2 regions of the Paraclostridium sordellii genome follow, and region 2 is predicted to be linked to the other one. Evidence: riboswitches for the same ligand, from Rfam matches in the RefSeq annotation. Region 2 holds a riboswitch; the other holds the start of a gene.
The links. Region 2 has a riboswitch for FMN ahead of ribD (bifunctional diaminohydroxyphosphoribosylaminopyrimidine deaminase/5-amino-6-(5-phosphoribosylamino)uracil reductase RibD). Riboswitches for the same ligand answer to the same signal wherever they lie in the genome.
Positions count from the first base shown of each region.

Region 1: linked by a shared signal. The riboswitch ahead of ATCC9714_RS15270 (ECF transporter S component) and the one ahead of ribD (bifunctional diaminohydroxyphosphoribosylaminopyrimidine deaminase/5-amino-6-(5-phosphoribosylamino)uracil reductase RibD) in region 2 are both predicted to bind FMN.

Region 1 covers NZ_LN679998.1:3,155,427-3,161,248, forward strand. Annotated here, with positions in the region: gene rimI (ribosomal protein S18-alanine N-acetyltransferase) at 1-207, opposite strand, end outside; gene tsaB (tRNA (adenosine(37)-N6)-threonylcarbamoyltransferase complex dimerization subunit type 1 TsaB) at 197-913, opposite strand; gene tsaE (tRNA (adenosine(37)-N6)-threonylcarbamoyltransferase complex ATPase subunit type 1 TsaE) at 913-1,365, opposite strand; gene ATCC9714_RS15265 (GNAT family N-acetyltransferase) at 1,538-2,392, shown strand; gene ATCC9714_RS15270 (ECF transporter S component) at 2,424-3,029, opposite strand; FMN riboswitch at 3,150-3,270, opposite strand; gene ATCC9714_RS15275 (amidohydrolase) at 3,332-4,501, opposite strand; gene ATCC9714_RS15280 (Tex family protein) at 4,516-5,822, opposite strand, start outside.
Region 2 covers NZ_LN679998.1:2,126,414-2,132,235, reverse strand. Annotated here, with positions in the region: gene ATCC9714_RS10180 (pentapeptide repeat-containing protein) at 1-459, shown strand, start outside; gene pepI (proline iminopeptidase) at 861-1,742, shown strand; FMN riboswitch at 1,933-2,048, shown strand; gene ribD (bifunctional diaminohydroxyphosphoribosylaminopyrimidine deaminase/5-amino-6-(5-phosphoribosylamino)uracil reductase RibD) at 2,286-3,383, shown strand; gene ATCC9714_RS10165 (riboflavin synthase) at 3,384-4,040, shown strand; gene ATCC9714_RS10160 (bifunctional 3,4-dihydroxy-2-butanone-4-phosphate synthase/GTP cyclohydrolase II) at 4,073-5,269, shown strand; gene ribH (6,7-dimethyl-8-ribityllumazine synthase) at 5,296-5,757, shown strand.

The sequences.
Region 1 (5,822 bases), 1.0 Mb from region 2:
TCCTTCACCAGCTATGAACCATATCCCTACATAGCCAACAATCTTTTTATCTATTTGTGCCACTAAATATCTAGCAACATCATTTTTCATTTCTTTTTCAAATTCAGGCTTAGACCAATAATGTTCAAAGCAATTTTTCTCTACTTGAAAAACTCCTTCTACATCATCTATAGTCATATCCCTTATTATTAAATTGCTATTTATCATTTTCTAACCTCTTCATTTTTTCTTCATATTGAACTTCTGCTTGAGATTTTCTTATATACATTGGATTCACAGTATAGCAATTATATACATCCTTATCATTATTGTATTTTATAGCTCCTATCGCACATAGGCTACTTGCTTTACTAACATTGTTAGATACTGATGCTACATGAATATTTTTAATTGGCTCAAGCTTTTCTTTATATAAAATTGTAGCTTCTCCAACTAAAATAAAATCTTCATTTTTATTAGACAATTCTTCTATTAACGCTTCTATTTCAATAACTTTTATATCTTCTATTGTTTTAAATTCTCCATTTTCAAATTTATACTTACCTGTATAAACTTGATTTCTTTGAGCATCTAAAATAGGACATATTATTTTATCACATAAATTCATATTAAATGCTAAAGATTCTAGAGAATTGACAGCTATTATTGGCAAGTTTCTAACTTGAGCTATTGCTTTTGCTGTAGCCATAGAAATTCTAAGTCCAGTAAATGACCCTGGCCCTATACATATTGCTATTGAATCTATATCCTTTATATTTAAATCACTTTCTTTTATCATAGATTCAATCATTACCATAAGTTTTTGAGAATGTGTTTTTTTAGTATTTACTGTATATTCACAAATTAATTTTTCATCTTCTATAATACATACACTAGTTGAATGTGTAGAAGTATCTATTCCTAATATTTTCATTACTTAGTCAACTCCTTAACTATTTCTTCATACTTTTCTCCTTTTGGAGTTAATATCATTTCTCTTCCTGTTTCTTTATAATTCATCTCTATATATAGGTATTCATTTGGAAGTATGTCCTCTATTAAGTTTGCCCATTCTATTATGCAAACTCCGTCTCCATCTATATATTCATCAAATCCTATATCATACATTTCGTCACTACTTCCGATTCTATATACATCAAAATGATATAAAGGAATTCTTCCTTCATATTCATTTACTATTGTGAACGTAGGACTTGTTATATAATCATCTACTTCTAAAGCTTTCGCTAAACTTTGAGTCATAGTCGTTTTACCTGCGCCTAAGTCTCCAATTAAGCAAATTACACTTTTAGGTGTTACCAGCTGTCCTAATTTATAACCTATATCTTTAGTTTGTTCTTCATTTTCCAAGTATATTTTAACCATCTATATCATCTCCATAAATAAGACTTGTTTATTTTAATTTTTAATATAACAGATATTATTATATTATAACCTCTTACTATTATAAAGGCTTAGATTTACAAAGTTTTTATTACATATCATATATTTTAACTTTTTATGGTAATATTATTTATTGTGAAGGGGTGATTTTGATTTGAATTATAAAATTCTTACAGATGAAGATTATAATGATATAGTTGATATTTCTAAAAATATTTGGGATGGAAATGATTACTTACCAAAAGTATTTTATAAATGGGTAAACGAAAAAGATGGATGTTTTCTAGGAGTAGTTAAGGATGGCAAAGTTGTAGCAGTTGGAAAGTATACAATACTTCCAGATAAGCAAGGTTGGCTTGAGGGTCTTAGAGTTCATATAGATTATAGAGGTCAACAATTAGGCCATGCTATTTCAGATATGTTATTTAACTTAGCTAGAGAAGATTTAAGAAATGGCAAAATAACTAATATCGCAATGTGTACACATATAGATACAAAAGCTAGCATAAAAATGATGGAGGCTAAAAATTTCCACTTAAATCAAAGCTGTCTTGTAGCTTTTAAAAATTATAATTCTATAAAAAATAAAAATTTAAATTTGGATAGATTTAAAGTAGAAAAATGGAAAATTTCATATAAAGATTTTAAATCTCTTGATTATTTTAAGACTTGTAACAATAAGTTAACTTATGGATTTACATTTTTAAATTTATGTAAATCAACTTTTGACGAACTTGTACAAAGTAATTCTTTGGTAATAGTAAATGGTCATAGGTGTATTATAAAAATGAAAGGTTATCCTTCTATAATATGTATTGATAATACTTTTGAAGGTATTAATGATGCTACTTTATATTCTTTATTAAAATATAAAGCTAATGAAGCTGAAATTTATATAACGAATCCTTATGATGAACTTATAAACAAACTTAAAGAAAATGAATATGAATCTATATCAAACTTTAAAAATGACTGTGTTTATTATACTTATGATGAAATATCTAAGTAAAAAAGCATGCTACAATATAGCATGCTTTTTTCTATTTTTTCAATAAAACTTCCATTTTTTTATATAAAGGTAAAGTTATTAAAGATATCAGCACAGCTTTAAATAAATTAAATGGTGCTATCATCCAAATAACAAATGTTTTTAAATCAGTTACATTTGGATTTATAATATTTCCCATGTTTATTATCGCTTCCATAGGCATTATCTTACCATAGAATGGTAGTAACATATAGTAATTTGTTAAACATCCAACTAATATCATAGCTATTGTTCCTAATACAAATCCCATTATTAATCCCTTTAAATTTCTTTTTTGTCTATAAATTAAAGAAACTATAATTACATAAGACCCACCTATTAATAAATTTGCAAACTCTCCAATCCATGCAGTAGTAGAAGCCGTCATAGCTTGAAATAAATTTTTTATAAGTACTATTGCAAATCCTGCAACTGGTCCAAGAGATAATCCTCCAAATATAGCTGGAAGATCTGATATATCTATTTTTAAAAAATCTGGGAAAATCCCTGGTATAGGAACAGCTATAAACATAAGTATATAAGATATTGCAGATAATATAGCTACCTTAGTCATTGTATTTGTTGAAAAAACCTTACCTTTTTTTATTGTCTGTTGCATTTAAAACCCTCCTAATTTATTTTTATATTAGGAAAAATAAAAGCTCGAAGAATCTCTTCGAGCTTAGTTTTTGAGTATATCAAAAATAAATACATTTTATTTTTTATCTTATACATATTTACTAATCCTCTCTCATCCAGACTTTACTGTCGGCCTTGGAATTTCACCAAGTCATGCTACTAAAAAGTAGCTCGCGGGCTATACCGCCGGTAGGGAATTTCACCCTGCCCCGAAGATCTTACGTGCTATTTAATTTTCCTTACAATTATATATTATTAATTATATAGTAATATGTCAACCATTTAATTTCTTAAATCTTTTTTATATACAATTTTCCCATCTATTATGGTATATATAACATTACTTTGTATTTCTAATGGATTATTGTCCCATATAACTATATCTGCATCTTTACCTATTTCTATAGATCCAACTCTATTATCAATTCCTAATGTTTTTGCAGGATTTATAGTTATAGCTTCTATAGCTTTATCTAATTTCATACCATGTTTAACTGCTATACCTGCACATATAGGTAAGTATGGTAGAGGAATAACTGGATGATCAGTAGTTAAAGATATTTCCATTCCAGCATTAGATAAAATTCCAGCCGTATCAAAAGTTAAGTTTCTAAGTTCAATTTTAGAACGTTCTGAAAGTGATGGTCCTACTACAAGAGGATATCCTTCTTCTACTAAATCATCTACAATTAAATGTCCTTCTGTACAATGATCTAGAGTTAACTTAAGGTCAAACTCTTTTGCTATTCTTATTGCTGTAAACATATCGTCAGCTCTATGAGCATGTACTTTAAATGGAATTTCCCTCCTAAGTACAGGTAGTAAGCTCTCCATTTTTATATCATAATCTGGCTTTTCATTTTCATCATCTTCCTCATGCATTAAAATAGCATCTAAATATTCCTCTGCTTCCTTTAATGTTTCTCTTAACATAGCTGCTATTGCCATTCTTGTTTGAGGTGCTTTTTCTTCCTGTCCATAACAACTTTTAGGGTTCTCTCCAAAAGCAATTTTCGAAGCTACAGGATTTTTTATAACCATTTTATCTATTCTTCTTCCAACAGTTTTTATAGCAATACACTGCCCACCCATAACATTAGCACTACCTGGAGTACTACAAACAGATGTTATTCCTCCATTTCTAGCTTCTTCAAAACTTCTCTCCATAGGATTTATTCCATCTATAGGATTTAAGTGAGGAGTTATAGGATCTGTTTCCTCATTTCCATCAGCACCTTCAAATCCCATACCATCTTCCCATAAGCCTAAATGAGTATGTGCATCTATAAACCCTGGAAAAATTAATTTTCCAGTGGCATCTATTGTTTTTGCATCTAGTGGTGCCACTAAATCTGCTCCTATTTCTACTATTTTCCCTTTTTCTATAAGTATATCTCCTTGTATAACTCCATTAGTAACTGTATTTATAGTTCCATTTTTTATAAAAAGCATTTACTCCTCCTAATTTACTTAATATCTTTCATCGTTAAAGAAACTTTTTGTGTTTTTAAATCTATACCTATAACTTTTACATCAATTACATCTCCTACTGTAACTATAGTCATAGGGTCTTTAACATATTTATTACTCATTTGAGACTTGTGAACTAATCCATCATTTTTTATTCCTATATCTACAAAAGCACCAAAATCAACTACATTTCTTACAGTACCTTTTAATATCATATCTTCTTTTATATCTTCAATTTTTAATACATCCGTTCTAAGTACAGGCTTTATACCTTCTTCTCTAGGATCTCTTCCTGGTTTTTTTATTTCTGATATAATATCTTTTAATGTAACTATACCTACCTCTAATTCTTTACTTAAACTATCAATTCCTATAGAACTTACTTTGTCATCTATATCATTAATATTTTTATTTTTTATATCTTCTAATGAACATCCTAGTTTTTCTAGAAGTTTTTTACATACATCATAAGTCTCAGGATGTACAGATGTATTATCTAGAGGATTTTTAGAGTTTACTATTCTTAAGAACCCTGCACATTGAGTAAAAGCTTGAGGTCCTAATCTTTTAACTTTTTTTATTTGAGCTCTTGAAGTAAAATCTCCGTTCTCTTCTCTATATTCAATAATATTTTTTGCTATTGTTTTATTTATACCTGCTACATGTTCAAGCAATGAGTAAGATGCTGTATTTAAATCTACTCCTACAGAGTTTACAGCATCCTCAACCACACCACTTAATACTTCCTCTAATCTTTTTTTGTTAAGGTCATGTTGATATTGCCCTACTCCGATACTCTTAGGATCAATTTTTACCAATTCAGCCAACGGATCTTGTAATCTTCTAGCAATTGATATTGCCCCTCTTATAGAAACATTTATATCAGGATGTTCTTCATTTGCAAGTTCTGATGCAGAGTAAACAGAAGCTCCAGCTTCACTAACGATTGTATATTGAACATCTCTATTTATTTCTTTTATCATTTCAGAAACAAATTGTTCAGATTCTCTTGATGCAGTTCCATTTCCTATAGATATTATATCTATGTCATATTTTTCTATAAGATCTTTTAAAGTCTTCTTAGCTTTATCAACATCATTTTGAGGTTTTGTTGGATAAACAGTTGTATAGTCTAAAAGTTTTCCATTTTTATCAACTACAGCAATTTTACATCCAGTTCTATATGCTGGGTCAAATCCCATAACCACCTTATCTCTTACAGGTGGTTGAAGTAATAAACTCTTAACATTTTGTCCAAATACACTAATAGCTCTTTCATGAGCCATTTCTGTTAAATGATTTC
Region 2 (5,822 bases):
GAAATAATAGGAGCAAATTTAAAAAAGAGTAAGTTTAAAAATGCAAAATTTGAAAATACTGTATTTGAAGGAGTTAATTTAGAAGAAGTAGACTTTTCTGGAGCTAAATTTAAAAATGTAATATTCTTTAATACAGATTTAACTAAAGCTAAAAGTCTTAACATAAACTCACCTCAAATAAAAGTATATGAAAAAATGCCTATTATAGAGATAAGTGAAAGATTAGAAAATTCAATAAAATTTGCAATGGAAAATAAATACGTTAAAAATTCAAGAACTTTAGATACTAAGGATGGTGGAATTAATTTTATAAGTATAATTATACTTTTAGATAACTTTAAAGAAAAACAATTAATAGATGGACTGATGTTAATTGGAGAAAGAATAGATAAGGAGTTTTGTACACTAAGTTATATAATTAAAAATTTAGAAGTTTATAAATCTCAAGGTCTATTATAATTTATTTAAAGATATAATTTTGAGACTATTACTTTACTAAAAAAGGTATTATCAGTAATTTGATAATACCTTTTTTAGTGTGTAATTTTAAGCAATATTACAATGAAGTATAAATTTTATACACTCAAAATTATATTCTAAAACATTAGTTATATAGGGTAAAAAAGTACAAAAATATGTTGATTTTAACATAATATATAGAATAAAAAGCCGAAAATACAATTAAAAAGTTAATACTTTAATGAACTAGAGAACACTAAGAAATATATATTAAATTGAATTTAATGGGTGTATTGTTATGTAGATTACATTCTTTTGTGCTATACTAGTTACAAAGGAAGTATAAAGCTTAAAGCATATATATGGAAAATAAGCTTTATGACAAATTGGAGGGGATAAACATGAAAATCACTGAAGGATATATGCCTTTTGAAGGGTTTAAAACTTATTATCGTATAGTAGGGGAATCAACAGAAGGAAAGAAACCATTAGTACTACTTCACGGAGGGCCAGGTTCTACACATAATTATTTCGAGGTATTAGATAAAATAGCAGAGAGTGGTAGACAAGTAATAATGTATGACCAAATTGGTTGTGGTAATTCATTTATTGAAGGTCACCCTGAATTGTTTAATGCTGATACTTGGATAAAAGAACTTATTGAACTAAGAAAACACTTAGGACTTGAAGAAATTCACCTATTAGGCCAATCTTGGGGAGGTATGCAGGCTATTTGGTATGCTATTGAGCATAAGCCAAAAGGTATAAAATCATATATTCTTTCATCTACTCTTTCTTCAGCAAAACTTTGGGAAAAAGAGCAAAAAAGAAGAATATCATATATGGATGAGGCTGATCAAAAGTCTTTACTTGATGCAGTGAATACTGGAGATTATTCTAGTGATGAATATAGCCATGCATTAGATAAGTTTATGGAAATGTACTGTGCAGGAAAAGTAACTGAAGATTCTCCAGAATGTTTAAGAAGACCTAAAAAATCAGGTACTGAAGCCTATGTTGTAGGATGGGGACATAATGAATTTTCTCCTACAGGTACTCTTGCTGGATATGAGTTTACAGATAGATTACATGAAATAAAAGAACCGTGTTTAATAACTAGTGGAGCAATAGATTTATGTTCTCCATACATTGCAAAGACTATGTATGATAGAATTCCTAATAGTAAATGGGAGCTATTTGAATATTCAAGACATATGCCATTTGTTGAAGAAAATGATAAATATATAGAAGTTTTAAATAAATGGCTAGAAGAAAATGACTAAGATTATATAATTTGAGATAAACAAAGAGATTAAGCATATTTGATTAGTCTCTTTTTATTAAATGATATTGTGCTGTTAAATATTTAAGTTTGATCCAATGATTTTAATAGATTACTATATAGAGGATAAAAGTTTTATTATATATTGTTGACATATGAACTTAGATGGATTACTATTAAATTACAATTTAATAAATCTTCAGGGCAGGGTGAAATTCCCTACCGGCGGTAAAGCCCGCGAGCCTATTTGGCATGATTCGGTGAAACTCCGAAGCCGACAGTAAAGTCTGGATGGAAGAAGATAAAACGTAAAATGGATTAATTCTAAAGTATAATACTATATTAGTGTTATTAATGCTCTGAAATATTTAATATTTCAGAGCTTTTTTATTTTATAGAAAACAATTGAGAATTATATTTTACGTAATACATATTTAATTATTATTACATATTCTATAGATAAAATATGTATAACATAAAGCCCTGGGTGTTTTTACTCAGGGCTTTATTTATTAAAAGACTTAAAAGTCAGAGGGTGAAAAAAGTGGATAAACATTACATGAAAATAGCATTAGATTTAGCAAAACTGGGAAAAGGAAAAGCAAATCCAAATCCATTAGTTGGGGCTGTAATTGTGAAAGATAAAAAAATTATAGCTAAAGGCTATCATGAAAAATATGGAGAAGATCATGCTGAAGTAAATGCATTTAAAAATGCAAAGGAAAATGTAGCTGGAGCAACTATGTATGTAACTTTAGAACCATGTTCTCATTATGGGAAAACCCCACCTTGTGTTGACAAGATAATAGACAAAAAAATTTCTAGAGTTGTTATTGGAATGATGGATCCTAATAAATTGGTATCAGGTCAAGGTATAAAGAAATTACATGATGCAGGAATTGAGGTAGAAGTAGGGGTACTTGAAGAGGAATGTAAAAAATTAAATGAAGTATTTATTAAATACATCAAAAACAAAAAGCCATTTGTTGTATTAAAAACTGCTATGTCATTAGATGGAAAAATATCTACGGCTTCAGGAGAATCAAAGTGGATTACTGGAAATAAATCAAGAAGTGAAGTACATAAATTAAGAAATGATTTGTCAGCTATTATGGTTGGAGTAGATACTGTGATAATAGATAATCCTCATCTAACTTGTAGAATTGTAGATGGTAGAAATCCAATAAGAATAATTGTAGATAGTAAACTTAGAATTCCTAAAGATTCAAATGTATTAGAAAATACAAATGATATAAAAACTATAATTGCTACTACAGAAAAAGCACCAAAAGAAAAAATAGATTATTTAGAAAATCTAGGAGTATGGGTTATAAAAACTAAATCAACATATGAAAAGGTAAATTTAAAAGAATTGATGATTAAACTAGGTGAATTAAAGATTGACAGTATTCTTTTAGAAGGAGGATCAATGCTAAATTACTCAGCCTTAGAAGTAGGAATTGTTGATAAGGTTTTAATTTACATAGCCCCAAAAATTATCGGAGGAGTAAATTCAAAAACTCCAGTAGGGGGAAATGGAATAGCACAATTAAAGGATGCTTTTAAAATTAAAGATTTAAATATATCAATGGTCTCAGAGGATATTTTAATTCAAGGATACATAGGAAGTGAGGAAAACTAGATGTTTACAGGAATAGTTGAGGAAATAGGAGTTATTAAGGGAATTAAAAAAGGGGAGAAATCCTCAAAGTTGTTTATAAAAGCAAATAAGGTTTTAAATCAAATGAATGTAGGAGATAGTATTGCTACAAATGGAGTATGTCTTACTGTAACTGATTTAAACAATGATAGTTTTGAGGCGGATGTTATGGCAGAAACCTTGAGAAGAAGTAACCTTGAAAGCTTTAATATAGGAAGTGAAGTTAATTTAGAAAGAGCCTTAAGCTTAGAAAAAAGATTAGGTGGACATATAGTTAGCGGTCATATAGATGGTATAGGGACTATTACATCATTTATAAAAGAGGACAATGCTATATGGATTACTGTAAAAGCTTCAATGAATATTTTAAAATACATAGTACATAAAGGTTCAATTACTATAGATGGAATAAGTTTAACAGTGGCTTATGTAGATGATAGTTGTTTTAAAGTTTCTATAATACCTCATACAGCAAGAGAGACAACGTTATTAAATAAGAAAGTAGGAAATACAGTAAATCTTGAATGTGACTTGATCGGTAAATATATAGAAAAATTATTGATATTAAATATAGATAAAAAGGACAACCATAGAAATTCAATAAGTGAAGAGTTTTTAAGCAAAAATGGTTTTTTATAAAAACATGAAACTAATAATAAGGAGAAAAGAAAATGTTTAAATTTAATACTATTGAAGAAGCTTTAGAAGATATAAAAGAAGGAAAAATAGTTATAGTTGTTGATGATGAAGATAGAGAAAATGAAGGAGACTTATTAATGTCTGCTGAATGTGTAACACCGGAAGCTATTAACTTTATGGCTACTTATGGAAGAGGGCTTATATGTATGCCAATAGATGAAAAAAAGGCAAAAGTTTTAAATTTACATCCTATGGTAGAAAATAATACTGACAACCATGAAACCGCTTTTACAGTTTCTATTGACCACATTGATACCACTACTGGTATTTCTGCATATGAAAGAGCATTTACAATCCAAAAGGTACTAAAAGATAGCAATCCATTAGATTTTAGAAGACCAGGACACATCTTCCCCCTTATAGCTAAATCTGGTGGAGTATTAAAAAGAGTTGGACATACAGAGGCAGCTATAGATCTATCAAGACTTGCAGGATTAGAACCAGCAGGTGTTATTTGTGAAATTATGAGTAAAGATGGAACTATGGCGAGAACAACTGAGTTAATGGAGTTTGCAAAAAAACATAATCTTAAGATAATAACTATAGCTGATTTAGTTGACTATAGAAGAACACGTGAGAACCTAGTTGAACGAGTTGTAGAAGTTAATATGCCAACAAAGTATGGAGATTTTAAGATGTATGGGTTTATAAATAAATTAAATGGAGAACACCATGTAGCCTTAGTTAAAGGTGAAATAGACGAAAATGAACCAGTACTTGTAAGAGTTCATTCAGAATGTCTAACAGGAGATGCTTTGGGATCTTTAAGATGTGATTGTGGAGACCAATATGATGCTGCAATGAAAAAAATAGCTAAAGAAGGAAACGGAATTCTTCTCTATATGAGACAAGAAGGAAGAGGAATTGGACTTATAAATAAGTTAAAAGCTTATGCACTTCAAGACCAAGGGTATGACACAGTGGAAGCTAATCTTATGCTAGGGTTTCCAGCAGATATTAGGGATTATGGAATTGGAGCCCAAATACTTAAAAATCTAGGGGTTAGGACACTAAGACTTATGACAAATAATCCTAGAAAGCTTAATGGGCTAAGAGGTTATGATATTGAAATAGTGGAAAGAATTCCAATTCAAATGAATCATAATGAAAAAAATGAGTTTTATTTAAAGACTAAACAAGATAAATTACATCATATGCTTAACTATTAAAATTAATATAAATGGAGGGCTTTAAAATGGGAGTAATAGAAGGAAAATTAGTAGCAGAAGGTATTAAGATAGGTATAGTAGTAGGTAGATTTAATGAATTTATAGTTTCAAAATTATTAGGGGGAGCACTTGATGGATTAAAAAGACATGGAGTAGATGAAAATAATATAGATGTAGCTTGGGTACCAGGAGCCTTTGAAATTCCATTAATCGCAAAGAAAATGGCTAAAAATGAAGAGTATGATGCAATAATATGCTTAGGTGCAGTTATTAAAGGATCAACACCACATTTTGATTATGTATGTGCAGAAGCATCAAAGGGAATTGCTTCAGTTTCTTTATCTAGTGAAAAACCTGTTATATTTGGAGTATTAACAACGGATACAATTGAACAAGCTATTGAAAGAGCTGGAACAAAAGCTGGAAATAAAGGTTATGATGCTGCTGTGACTGCTATTGAAATGGCAAATTTATTAAAACAATTTTAATATTTTACTAAAAGAATTAGAAAAGATTATTTGAATGAATAAAAATAAAAAAGCGTATTAACAAA